Regions from separate parts of the Bradyrhizobium centrosematis genome, predicted to be linked through region 1. Evidence: riboswitches for the same ligand, from Rfam matches in the RefSeq annotation. Region 1 holds a riboswitch; each other region holds the start of a gene.

Region 1 (3,271 bases):
GGCTGGTCTCCGAACCGTAGCGCCGGGTCGGATCAAGATTAGTGTTGTAGAACAGGACCGGGCTGAAATGGATCTCGTTGGTGAGCTCCATCAGATAGAGACTGCTCTGCAGCTGCAGCCCGCCGCCTTCGATGCGCAGGCCGCCCTCGATATCCCAAGAGGTCTGGGTCTTGAGCTGAAAGGTTTGCGGGATCGCGGCGAAGGTCAAGGGATCGAAGGACGGACCCGAGGACAAGCGCTCGTCGACATCAGGCGTGCGGAAAGCGCGCGCGGCGCGGCCGAACAGCGCGACCGTGTCATTGAAGCGATGCTCGGCTCCAAGATGCAGCGCATATTGGGTCTCGTTGCTCGTCAGCGGCAGCGCGCCGATGTCGGCGTTGAATGGCGCGGCCGGGGCGAAACGGTCGCGTGCTGCAAGACTGACGGTCTGCACCCGCGCGCCATAGGAGATGTCGGTGATGGGCGCCACACCCATTGTGTGCTGGAAATAGCCCGCGACCGTCTGCTGCCTGAGGTCGTAATTGTGCCAGGCGGCGAACCCCTGCCCCGCGCCGCGGTTCTGCTGAAAGCTAGCATCGTAATAGTCGATGCCGGTGAGGAGCTGCGACGGCATGCCGAGCAGCAGGCTCTTCACGCTGAGCCGCGGCGTGATCGACCAATTGGTCAGATTGGAATCGACGTAAGTCGACGTGAAGAAGGCCGGAACCGGCGTCGGGCTGGAGAAGAACGCACTCTGCTGTTTCTTGTCGCGCACGCCGCCATCGACGATCAGATCGACGCCGTTGATCAGGGTCTTGGTGAAGCCCGCTGTCGCGCTAAAGCCTTGCTGGTTGGCGTAGTTGAACGGCGTGCTGGTTCCTCTCCGGTTGGTGGTGAGCTCGTCGAGGCCGATGGAGGGATCGACGGTGCGGCCGCCCGGCAGTCGCAGCTCCTGATTGTCGCCGGCGACAGTGAGAAACGCGGTCAGACCGGGCGTGGTATAATTGAGATTGCCGATGCCGTTCTGCTGGGCGTAGCGATTGTTGTCGCGATAGCCATCGGTCCTGACGGCATTGCCGTAGAACGAGGTCGACCACGGACCGGAATTGACCGAGGTCGAGACGTTGCCGAGCCCTGTGTTGAATGAGCCGAAACCCGCTTCGATGCGCGCGGACGCGGGCGGCCCTCCGACGCCAGTCTTCGTGACGATGTTGATCACGCCGCCGACAGCGTTGTCGCCGTAGAGCACCGCACCGGAGTTGCCGCGTGTGATCTCGATACGTTCGATGGAATTGAGCGGGATGGTGGAGAGGTCCACCTGCGCCATGTCGACGTCGTTCAGCCGCCGGCCGTTGACCAGCACCAGCGTGTTGGCGGTGGCAAAGGCGCCGAAGCCGCGCAGGTCCACGCTGGTCTTGGCGCCGATCGGGCCGCCATAGAACGTCGTGATCTGGGCTCCGGGGGTCTGCGTCGCGATGATCTCGGCCAGCGTCTGCGATGGCGAATGCGCGATATCCGCGGCCGTGACGACCGTCGTGGTGGCCCCGACGATACCGCCGTTGCTGGCCACGGCTTCAGCGCCAGTTGAGCCGGCGCCACTTCCTGCCGGCGCGACACGCGCGGTTGCCCGGTGTCTCGTCGCCTCGCCGTCACCTGTCGCCCTGGCACGCGTGCGGTTCTGATCGTCAGTCTTGCTCACTTCGATCGGCGGCAACTGCTCGGCGAGCGCCTGCTGGGCGAAGGCCGAGGATGGACTGAGCGAATGGAGGGAGACGGACGCGAACAGGCCGGCGCTGAGACGCCAGGCGGCAGGGACGAGACGGGACACGATTGTAACCTCGGTATGACGTCAGTGGCACGTCACAGCGAACGAGGCTTCACGGCAGAGCAATCGGTTGCTCCGGTGCAGCTAATGCCTGTACTCCCCGACCGACATCTTCGCGTGTGACCACGGCTGACGGCAGGTCTCCTGGCTCGCGGGTCATGACCTTAACGTCGCCTTCCCAGGACCGAGATTCCCAGTGGCACAGGACGAAAGATTCACCGCTTACAGTTGCGGGGGCAGCCGTGGCGTTGAGACAAATCCCGGCGTTGGGACGATCCCGCACCACATTCCCTTTTGATCTCCATGAGGAGAACCGTCGCCGATCATTTACGTGTCGTTGCGCCGGAGAGTCAATCGACCGGTCGTGCCAAGGAAAAGTTCTGGCCGGCCGGAGCCCGCCAGGAAGACGGCGAGGCCAAATTGCATGCGGAGAAGACGAAGCGAGCCGCCGTTCAGCCCCGCCCTCGCAAACGCTGGGCCTGGGCCCAGGCGACGGCGACATCGCGCGGCGGAACATCGACGCGCTTGATCGGGGTCAATTCGCCGGAGGCCGAGACGATCGCGGTTTCCTCGCGGCGGCAGCGTGTGCAGACGAAGCGGACCTCGTGCGGGGACGCCGACCAGCTCGACCGCTTCACATTGGCCGCCATCGGCCACGCATCGCAATGCGAGCACGACACCAGAAATCGACCGGGATCCAGCATACCCATTTCCATCGGACTCCGCGTCCTGCCCGCTCCTCCAATGATTAATCCAAGTGAATCGTTCCGGTGCCCGAGCACCGCCAGTTGCGCGGTTGCGCCCTTTGCAAGACAGCAGGCGTGCGCTCAGCGCGCGCCCTTGAGGGTGCAGGAGGTCGTGCAGGTGACCGTGGTACCGCGATCACAGGATTTGCAGGCACTGACGCACTGGTTCAGGTCGCGGGGATTGTAACTGTAGTTCCGCATCGGGCAGGCGGGCGTCGTCGAGCCGGTGATGTCCTGCTCCTGATCGCAGGCCGCCGTCATGAGCGCAAATATAATCACTGCAACGAGGCGCATGGGATTGCCCTGTCAGGCACGGCACAATGACGCTCACGGGACGCGCTGCACCGCAACGAACCCCGGTCTTCCCACCGCGAGCGCCGATCACCGACGCTCGCGTACCGTCAAGGATGCGCGCCAAACATTAAGAACGGATTGATTGCCGCCGGCCTCAGGCCGCAGCCTTGGTCGCGATCGCCTGCCGCATGTCCACCGCCAGCTGACGGTACTGCTCCGAAAGCTTCAGATAGAACTCGCGCTTGGCGCTGTCGGTGGCGAGCTTGGCGATCAGCTCGCATTCGGCGGTGAGCGTCTCGAACCGTTCCAGCCTGTCGTGAAGGTCTGTCATCGGCGTGTCCCCATCAAACGCCTCAAGGACATCCAACCTAAGCCCGGGAAATAGGTCACGGCGAACATCGTTATCGAGTGCAATCAATTTTTCCGA
Region 2 (3,271 bases), 1.1 Mb from region 1:
CACGCTGAAGTCGCGGGTGCCATGGCGCGGCTTGTCGGTGACGATGCCCGGCATCGCCTCCTGCGCCAGCGTGCCGGCGTCGACCACCTCCAGGCTCGAACCCAGCTCGCGTGCCAGCACCGAGATCGCCGCGCCCCCGGTAGCGAAATTCGCCATCATCGCGATGGTCACCGCTTGCGGATAGGCCGAGACACCCTGCGCGACGATGCCGTGATCGCCGGCGAAGACGATGATCGGCACGCGTGCCGCGCGCGGCTGCTCGGTCGCCTGCAGGCCTGCGAGCTCGATCGCGAGCTGCTCCAGCCGTCCGAGCGCGCCGGTCGGCTTTGTCAGCTGCGCCTGTCGCGCAGTCGCAGCCTCGCGATGGTGCGCGGAGATCTCGGGGCAATTCTGGGGGATCCATTCGGGGAGCATGCTGCCTCGCTTAACGCATACGCTTGAGGATGTAGCTGTCCATGATCCAGCCATGCCGCGCACGCGCCTCCTGCCGTGCCGCGACGATGCGCGGACCGATCTCGGCCAGCACGCCGGACATGATGATCTGATCGGGCATGCCGAGATAGGCGCCCCAATGGATTTGAAGCCCGGCCGGATCGAGCGATTGAAACGCCGTGCCGCCGTCGAGCATCACCACCACGGTGTCGACACCTTGCGGCCAGCCGCCTTCGCGCAAGCGTCGCCCCGTCGTGACCAGAAACGGCGCGCCGATGTCGTTGAGCGGCAGCGCATGCGCCGCGCACAGCGCCTGGATCGAGGTGATGCCGGGCACGACCTCGATGCCGGGCAACGGATCCAATCTTCGCGCGATGCGCAGCGAGGAATCATAGAGCGAAGGATCGCCCCAGATCAGCAGTGCAACCCTGCCTTCGCTCCCGAGATGATCTGCGATCGCTTGCTGCCAGGTCGCGGCAACCGCATCGTGCCAATCGTCGACGCCCTTGCGGTAGTCTGCTTCACCGGCGTCCCGCACCGGAAGATCGAACTCGGCGACAACGGCCTTGTCGTTGGTCAGCACATCCGCGCAAATCGTCCGCCTGAGGTCGGCGAGATCGGACTTCGCCGTTCCCTTGCGCGGGATCAGGATGAGATCGGCGGCATTGATGGCCTGAACGGCGGCGTGCGTGAGCTGACCAGGATCGCCGCAACCGATGCCGATCAGGGAAAGCGTGAGCATCGCGCGCCTGGGGCGGCCATGACGGCCGCCCCTTGTCTCTTCAGGTCGCGTTATGCAGGCGCGGGGTGACGAAGCCCGGCGCGGTGACGCCGCGCAGCGACTTGGCCAGCGCCAGCACGGCGAGATCGGCGAGCGGCTCGATCACGATGACCAGCGCGTAGGACGCCGCGAACGTCGCGATGTTGGCGAGGTTGGTCATGGCAAAGCCGGAGCCATAGAGCGCCCAGAACGCCACCCATCCGATCACGCCGGCCTGATAGGTCGTCGACAGCGCCAGCGCCTGGCGATACCTGAGATCGACATAGGCGGTGTTGCGCGAGATGATCCGCGAGGCGATCGCCTGGATCGCGAACAGCGGCACCAGCAGCGTCGTGACGTTCATGCCGTATTGCGGCAGGTCGGCCGGCTCGAAGAACACGCCCTGAAGCAGCAGGCCGAACGCGAGGCCGAAGGCCGCAGGCGCCGCGCCGAACAGCAGGAACAAGGTCGAGCCGAGGATGAAGTGCACCTCCGACACCCCAACCGGGAAGTGCGGCAGGATCTCGAAGAAGGTGAAGACGAGAGCGGTGGTGGCGAGCGTCCGCGCCGCGAACGAGCCGATGCCCTGCTCGCGCACGGTCTCGGCCGCGAGCTTCAAGGCAACGCCGCCTGCGGCGATGCCGGTTGCGTAACTCAACACGAGCTTGGCGCCCGTCACTATACCGGGTTCGATATGCATGGCTCAGATCCTTCCTGCCGTCACACCCGACGGCCTTGGCCTCAAAACGTGCAGGGCCGGTCTCCTGGCTGGCGGCTCACTTGCGGTTCTCCGGCCTTCCCGGGCCTTGCGGCCCAGTGGCTGATCGGAGTCCCTCACCGCTTACAGTCGCGGGGGCGGCTGGGGTTTTGGGCGCCGCAACTGGGTCCGCCCACCCCCATTCCCGATTATGCTCCGGCGCTTTGCGCCGCGTTGAGCACCATGCCTCTCCTGTGTGCCCCTTTCGCCGCGCCTGCGTCAAGGGGCGAGGCGCGGCCGGGGCGATCATGACGGGTAATCCCCCGCCAGCGCACCGAACAGAATCACGGCGGCGGTCGAAGCGGCACCGCCACGGGCAAGCTGCTCGGCAAGCTCGGCAATCGTGGTGCGGACCAGCCGCTCGTCAGGTCGGCCGAGGGATTCGGCGAACAGCGCCGGGGTGGTTGGCGCGAGGCCGTGGGCAATCAATTTTGCGGCAAGCGCCGGAAAAGTGCGCCGGCCCATATAGACCACGGTGGTCGCTTCCGGATCGGCCAGCGCCGCCCAATTCAGATTTGGCGGCAGCTCGCCGGTGACGTCAGCTCCGGTCACGAACTGCACCCGGCGCGAGGTGTGACGCCGGGTCAGGGGAATGCCGGCCCGCGCCGCCGCCACGCAAGCCGAGGTGACGCCGGGAACGATCTCATAGCCGATGCCGGCCTCGCGCAGCGCTTCCAGCTCTTCCTCGAGCCGGCCGAAAATGCCGGCATCGCCCGACTTGAGCCGCACCACGCGCGCACCGGTTGCGGCATAGTCGATCAGGAGGCGGTTGACGTGATGCTGCTTGGTCGAGGGCCGCCCTGCCCGCTTTCCCACGGCGACGAGATTGGCATCGGGCCGAGCGAGATCGAGGATCGCGCCCGAGGCGAGATCGTCATAGAGCACGACGTCGGCCTCGCGCAGCCGCGCGGCGCCCTTGAGCGTGAGCAGCTCGGGGTCGCCGGGCCCGGCGGAGATGAAGGAGACGAATCCGCTCACCGATCCTCCGCGATCAGATGAAAGAACGTGCCGGTGGCACGGCCGCGGCGCGAGCCGGTCTCGGCGATGACTGCGCCCGTTGCATCATGCACAGTCGCGAGCGGCGCATCAGGCTGGGCAAGAATGGTCGAATAGTGGAACTCATGGCCGCGCAGGCGCGCACCGGAGCGGTGTCCCGGCATCGGCGCGGCGAGTGTCGCGAGGCGATAGCCCAGATGCATGCGGCGTTTGGCAAAGCTCGTCTCGAGACCAAGCAGGCCTGTCATCTCATGGCGGACACCGTCCGCGTCGGTCAACGCAGTTCCCAGCACCATATAGCCTCCGCATTCGCCGTGCACCGGCCG
Region 3 (3,271 bases), 2.4 Mb from region 1:
AGGAAGCTGTCGTATTTTTCGTTGCTCATGGTGCCTCGCGCATGCGATGCGCGCGCACTGCGGACCTCTGCGGTCTGCGGAAACGAGCCGATCGTCGTCGTGGGGAAAGCTGGTAGCCCGAAGCGTCCCTTTTGGATCTCAGAACGAATGGCAAATGGGTTGGCGCGCCGACGCATGGTCTGGTCGATCGCCCTCATTCGGACGGCGACATTGGCATCATGGACCTTCGACGAACTGCGGCGGGTAACCGCAGCGCTTTCCGAATCGGCCAGAGCTTGCCCGACATCGTGGTCACCAGCGAGTACCCGCGCCAGGATGGCAAGCTCTCGCATCTTCTGAACCGAGAAGGCAAGCCAACTTTTGACGTCAGAAGCAAGCCCGGTCTCCAGTTCAACGTCGATCGGGACGTGAAGCAACGAGCAGGATGGAGCGAGCTGTACACGATCTTTACCCAGCTTAGCAATCGCGGGCTCCAGCCTCTGGCGGAGCGCGGACAAATTCGACTTCCATACATTCCGGCCGTCGATGATACCGAGCGACAAGACGAGATCAGCTCGGCTGCTAGCAATGACCTGATCCAATAGTTCTGGCGCTCGAACCAGATCGACGTGCAGACCGGAGACTGGAAGGCTTAGGGCAGTATTCAGATTGTCGCCCAGGGCGCCGAAATAGCTTGCAACCATGATCTTGATAGCCGGTCCCTCGTTCGCGAACTGGCGATAGGCATGTTGCAAAGCTTTTCGCGCCGTTTCGTCCAGGTCAAGGGCCAAGCAAGGCTCGTCAAACTGAACCCAACCTGCCCCTCGTTGGGCTAATTCATGGAGAACGTCGATGTAGACCGATATCAGATCATCCAATAGGGAGAGGGGCTGGAACGCGCGATCGACACTTTTGCCGAGCTTTAGGAATGTGACCGGCCCGATAAGTACGGGCCGGGTCTGAAACCCGAGAGCCTTTGCTTCTTCGTACTCCTCTACCGGTTTACGAGAGCACAATCTGAACGTCTGTCCCTTGTAGAACTCTGGAACCATGTAGTGGTAGTTGGTATCGAACCATTTGGTCATCTCCTGCGCGGGTAAGGCAGCTCCCCGCCTCTCCTGATCGACGCTCCTACCCCGGTCGTCGCATTGCGTTCCGCGGGCCATAGCGAAGTAGGTTTTAAGGGAAACGGACTCTCCTTTCGAAGCGTAGATTTCTGGGATCGCGCCTACCATGACACTCGTGTCGAGCACGTGATCATACAACGAGAAGTCATTCGACGGAATGATCGTAATGCCTATCGACTTTTGGCGAGCCCAGTTCGCAGCGCGCAGGCCTGATGCGTCCTCCTGCAATTGCTGTTCGCTGATCTTCCCGGCCCAATATTTTTCGAGAGCGAATTTTAGCTCTCGCCTTGGACCGATGCGAGGCGTACCGAGCGTAGCAACTGGAAGCGAGAGGAGCGACATAGCTTTAACCCCTGTTGGAGACGAGGCCATGGCGGACGCAGGCAGAGCAAGTCGCGCGTGCGACAGCTGCTTGGCGTACCACCGGGACACCTCGCCCGTGGACCGATATATATTGTCGGGGCAGGTCTCCTGGCTTGCTGGTCATCGCTGCTGTCCAGCCTTCCCGAATCCGTCCAGGCTTCAGTGGCATTATTGGACAGTGGCTCGCCGCTCACAGTTGCGGGGACAGCGCCGGCATTTGCACCGGCTTCCCTCTTAGCTCCGGCTCCAACAGGAACCGGAGAACCTCGACGGTTTGGATTATCGGTTGGTGAGGTTTGCCGTCAACCTCCCAGATCATGTAGCAAACTATTTTGCGATCACTGATAAGCGAACGGCCCTAGCATCTCAATGATTAGCGCCATCTCGAGAGCTCTCTGATGAGAGATGTCGCTCTCGGAGGTCGCATATCAAAGATCTCGCAATTACATCGGAGCCAAATGGGCGGAGCTGTGCGCTAGACGATGAAGAGGACAAGGCAGCCTTCGCGACAAAGGCAATCGCCGCCTCGAGCAGAATGCCCTCGGCTTCTGGTGGAGCAAGTCGCCCCGTACCTCCATCGGGCAACTGTTCGCAGCCAAAGGGTCCGCATTGAATGGGCGGAGGCGCTCAGTATGGGCACTATAGTCAGCAAGCAGATTGATTGCGGCAGGCCGCGACCTCACCGGCCGACTTGGCTTCAGGTCGCTGGCCATCACGAAGATCGACCAAGAACACGATACCGAAACAAACGCTTCAACGGTGGCAGACGGACCCCAGACTTCAATCTGATACTGCGTCCGAGGCTTCATCTCTTGCGGTGGATATCCGACGCGGGACGAGCGTGCGCCAGCTCGAGCCGTTACACCGAATGAAAGCATCGAAACGTGTGCGCGTCGTAAAGGCGACACGCAGACATAAAGCCGGCACAGCTTTCCACCTATGACCTGGCACGAAGAATGCTAGCCCTCAGCACGCCCAGACTGCTCCTGCTGGGCACGTCCAGCCCAGCTTGACGCTGTGGCTGACAGGGAAGTTAGCGGCGCGCCACATAGGGCCGCGCGTGCTTGCGTGGAACAACCTCGCGTCGTCGCTAACTTTCTTGTGCCTACTCAGAGCAAGTCAAGGTCACCCGCGGCCGACGACTCCGGATGAACTGGGATATGCCACTCCTATGAAAAGAGAATTTGCAAGATACCTGCTATGGCTTTTTCTAGGTGCGCCTCTCCTCTGCCTCGCTTGGCCGACCGCGATGGGCCGTGGTATTCGTTCCGTCGACAGCCCTATTATCGAAAGATTCAAATCAACGTGGCGGGCGCAAGATGGTGAGACGCTCGAACAGGTCATCTCCAATGTCTCGAAAGTGGCACAGTTCGTCCCTCAAATGTGGGGTGTCGCTGAACTTGGTGACAACGACTTTGTTTTCGTCGCATGGACGAGGCACCGGAACAACAAATCGGACGAACAGTACGTTATCACCTGGAAGATTACGCCTGATGGCACGACTGAACTTGCGTCACTCTATGCAAAGCCGATGGAATTAGGTTGGCGGGCGCTGGCGCTCTCGTTGATCGCAAGTGAAGTCGCGAACGGCGAAAGAAACGCAAACTTCCGCTTTCTCCATGATCCGGCCAACTTCAACTTTGTGACCACCCCAAGAGGCCGGCTCGGCGATCTTCTTCAGCAAGGCGGATGTACTGTCGTTGACCCTGTTGGAGTAGACTATTTACCAAAGAGGAGTGACAAGCTGACCCAGAAAGGTGATCTTTGGCGCGTTCTGCTATTAGTCAACTGTAAGCCCCCAG

The links. A riboswitch is a leader RNA that binds a small molecule or an ion and turns the genes downstream of it on or off. The one in region 1 is predicted to bind cobalamin.
Region 2: another riboswitch for cobalamin. It lies ahead of P6U31_RS23265 (energy-coupling factor ABC transporter permease); the one in region 1 lies ahead of P6U31_RS17980 (TonB-dependent receptor).
Region 3: another riboswitch for cobalamin. It lies ahead of metE (5-methyltetrahydropteroyltriglutamate--homocysteine S-methyltransferase); the one in region 1 lies ahead of P6U31_RS17980 (TonB-dependent receptor).

Annotation. Positions count from the first base shown of each region.
Region 1 covers NZ_CP120703.1:3,727,155-3,730,425, reverse strand. Annotated here, with positions in the region: gene P6U31_RS17980 (TonB-dependent receptor) at 1-1,807, opposite strand, end outside; cobalamin riboswitch at 1,921-2,137, opposite strand; gene P6U31_RS17975 (hypothetical protein) at 2,257-2,508, opposite strand; gene P6U31_RS17970 (hypothetical protein) at 2,632-2,844, opposite strand; gene P6U31_RS17965 (hypothetical protein) at 2,999-3,175, opposite strand.
Region 2 covers NZ_CP120703.1:4,831,690-4,834,960, forward strand. Annotated here, with positions in the region: gene cobT (nicotinate-nucleotide--dimethylbenzimidazole phosphoribosyltransferase) at 1-414, opposite strand, end outside; gene cobF (precorrin-6A synthase (deacetylating)) at 425-1,174, opposite strand; gene P6U31_RS23265 (energy-coupling factor ABC transporter permease) at 1,215-1,892, opposite strand; cobalamin riboswitch at 1,929-2,150, opposite strand; gene cobA (uroporphyrinogen-III C-methyltransferase) at 2,196-2,927, opposite strand; gene P6U31_RS23275 (cobyrinate a,c-diamide synthase) at 2,924-3,271, opposite strand, start outside.
Region 3 covers NZ_CP120703.1:6,132,855-6,136,125, forward strand. Annotated here, with positions in the region: gene metE (5-methyltetrahydropteroyltriglutamate--homocysteine S-methyltransferase) at 1-1,448, opposite strand, end outside; cobalamin riboswitch at 1,550-1,753, opposite strand; gene P6U31_RS29225 (nodulate formation efficiency C protein) at 2,641-3,271, shown strand, end outside.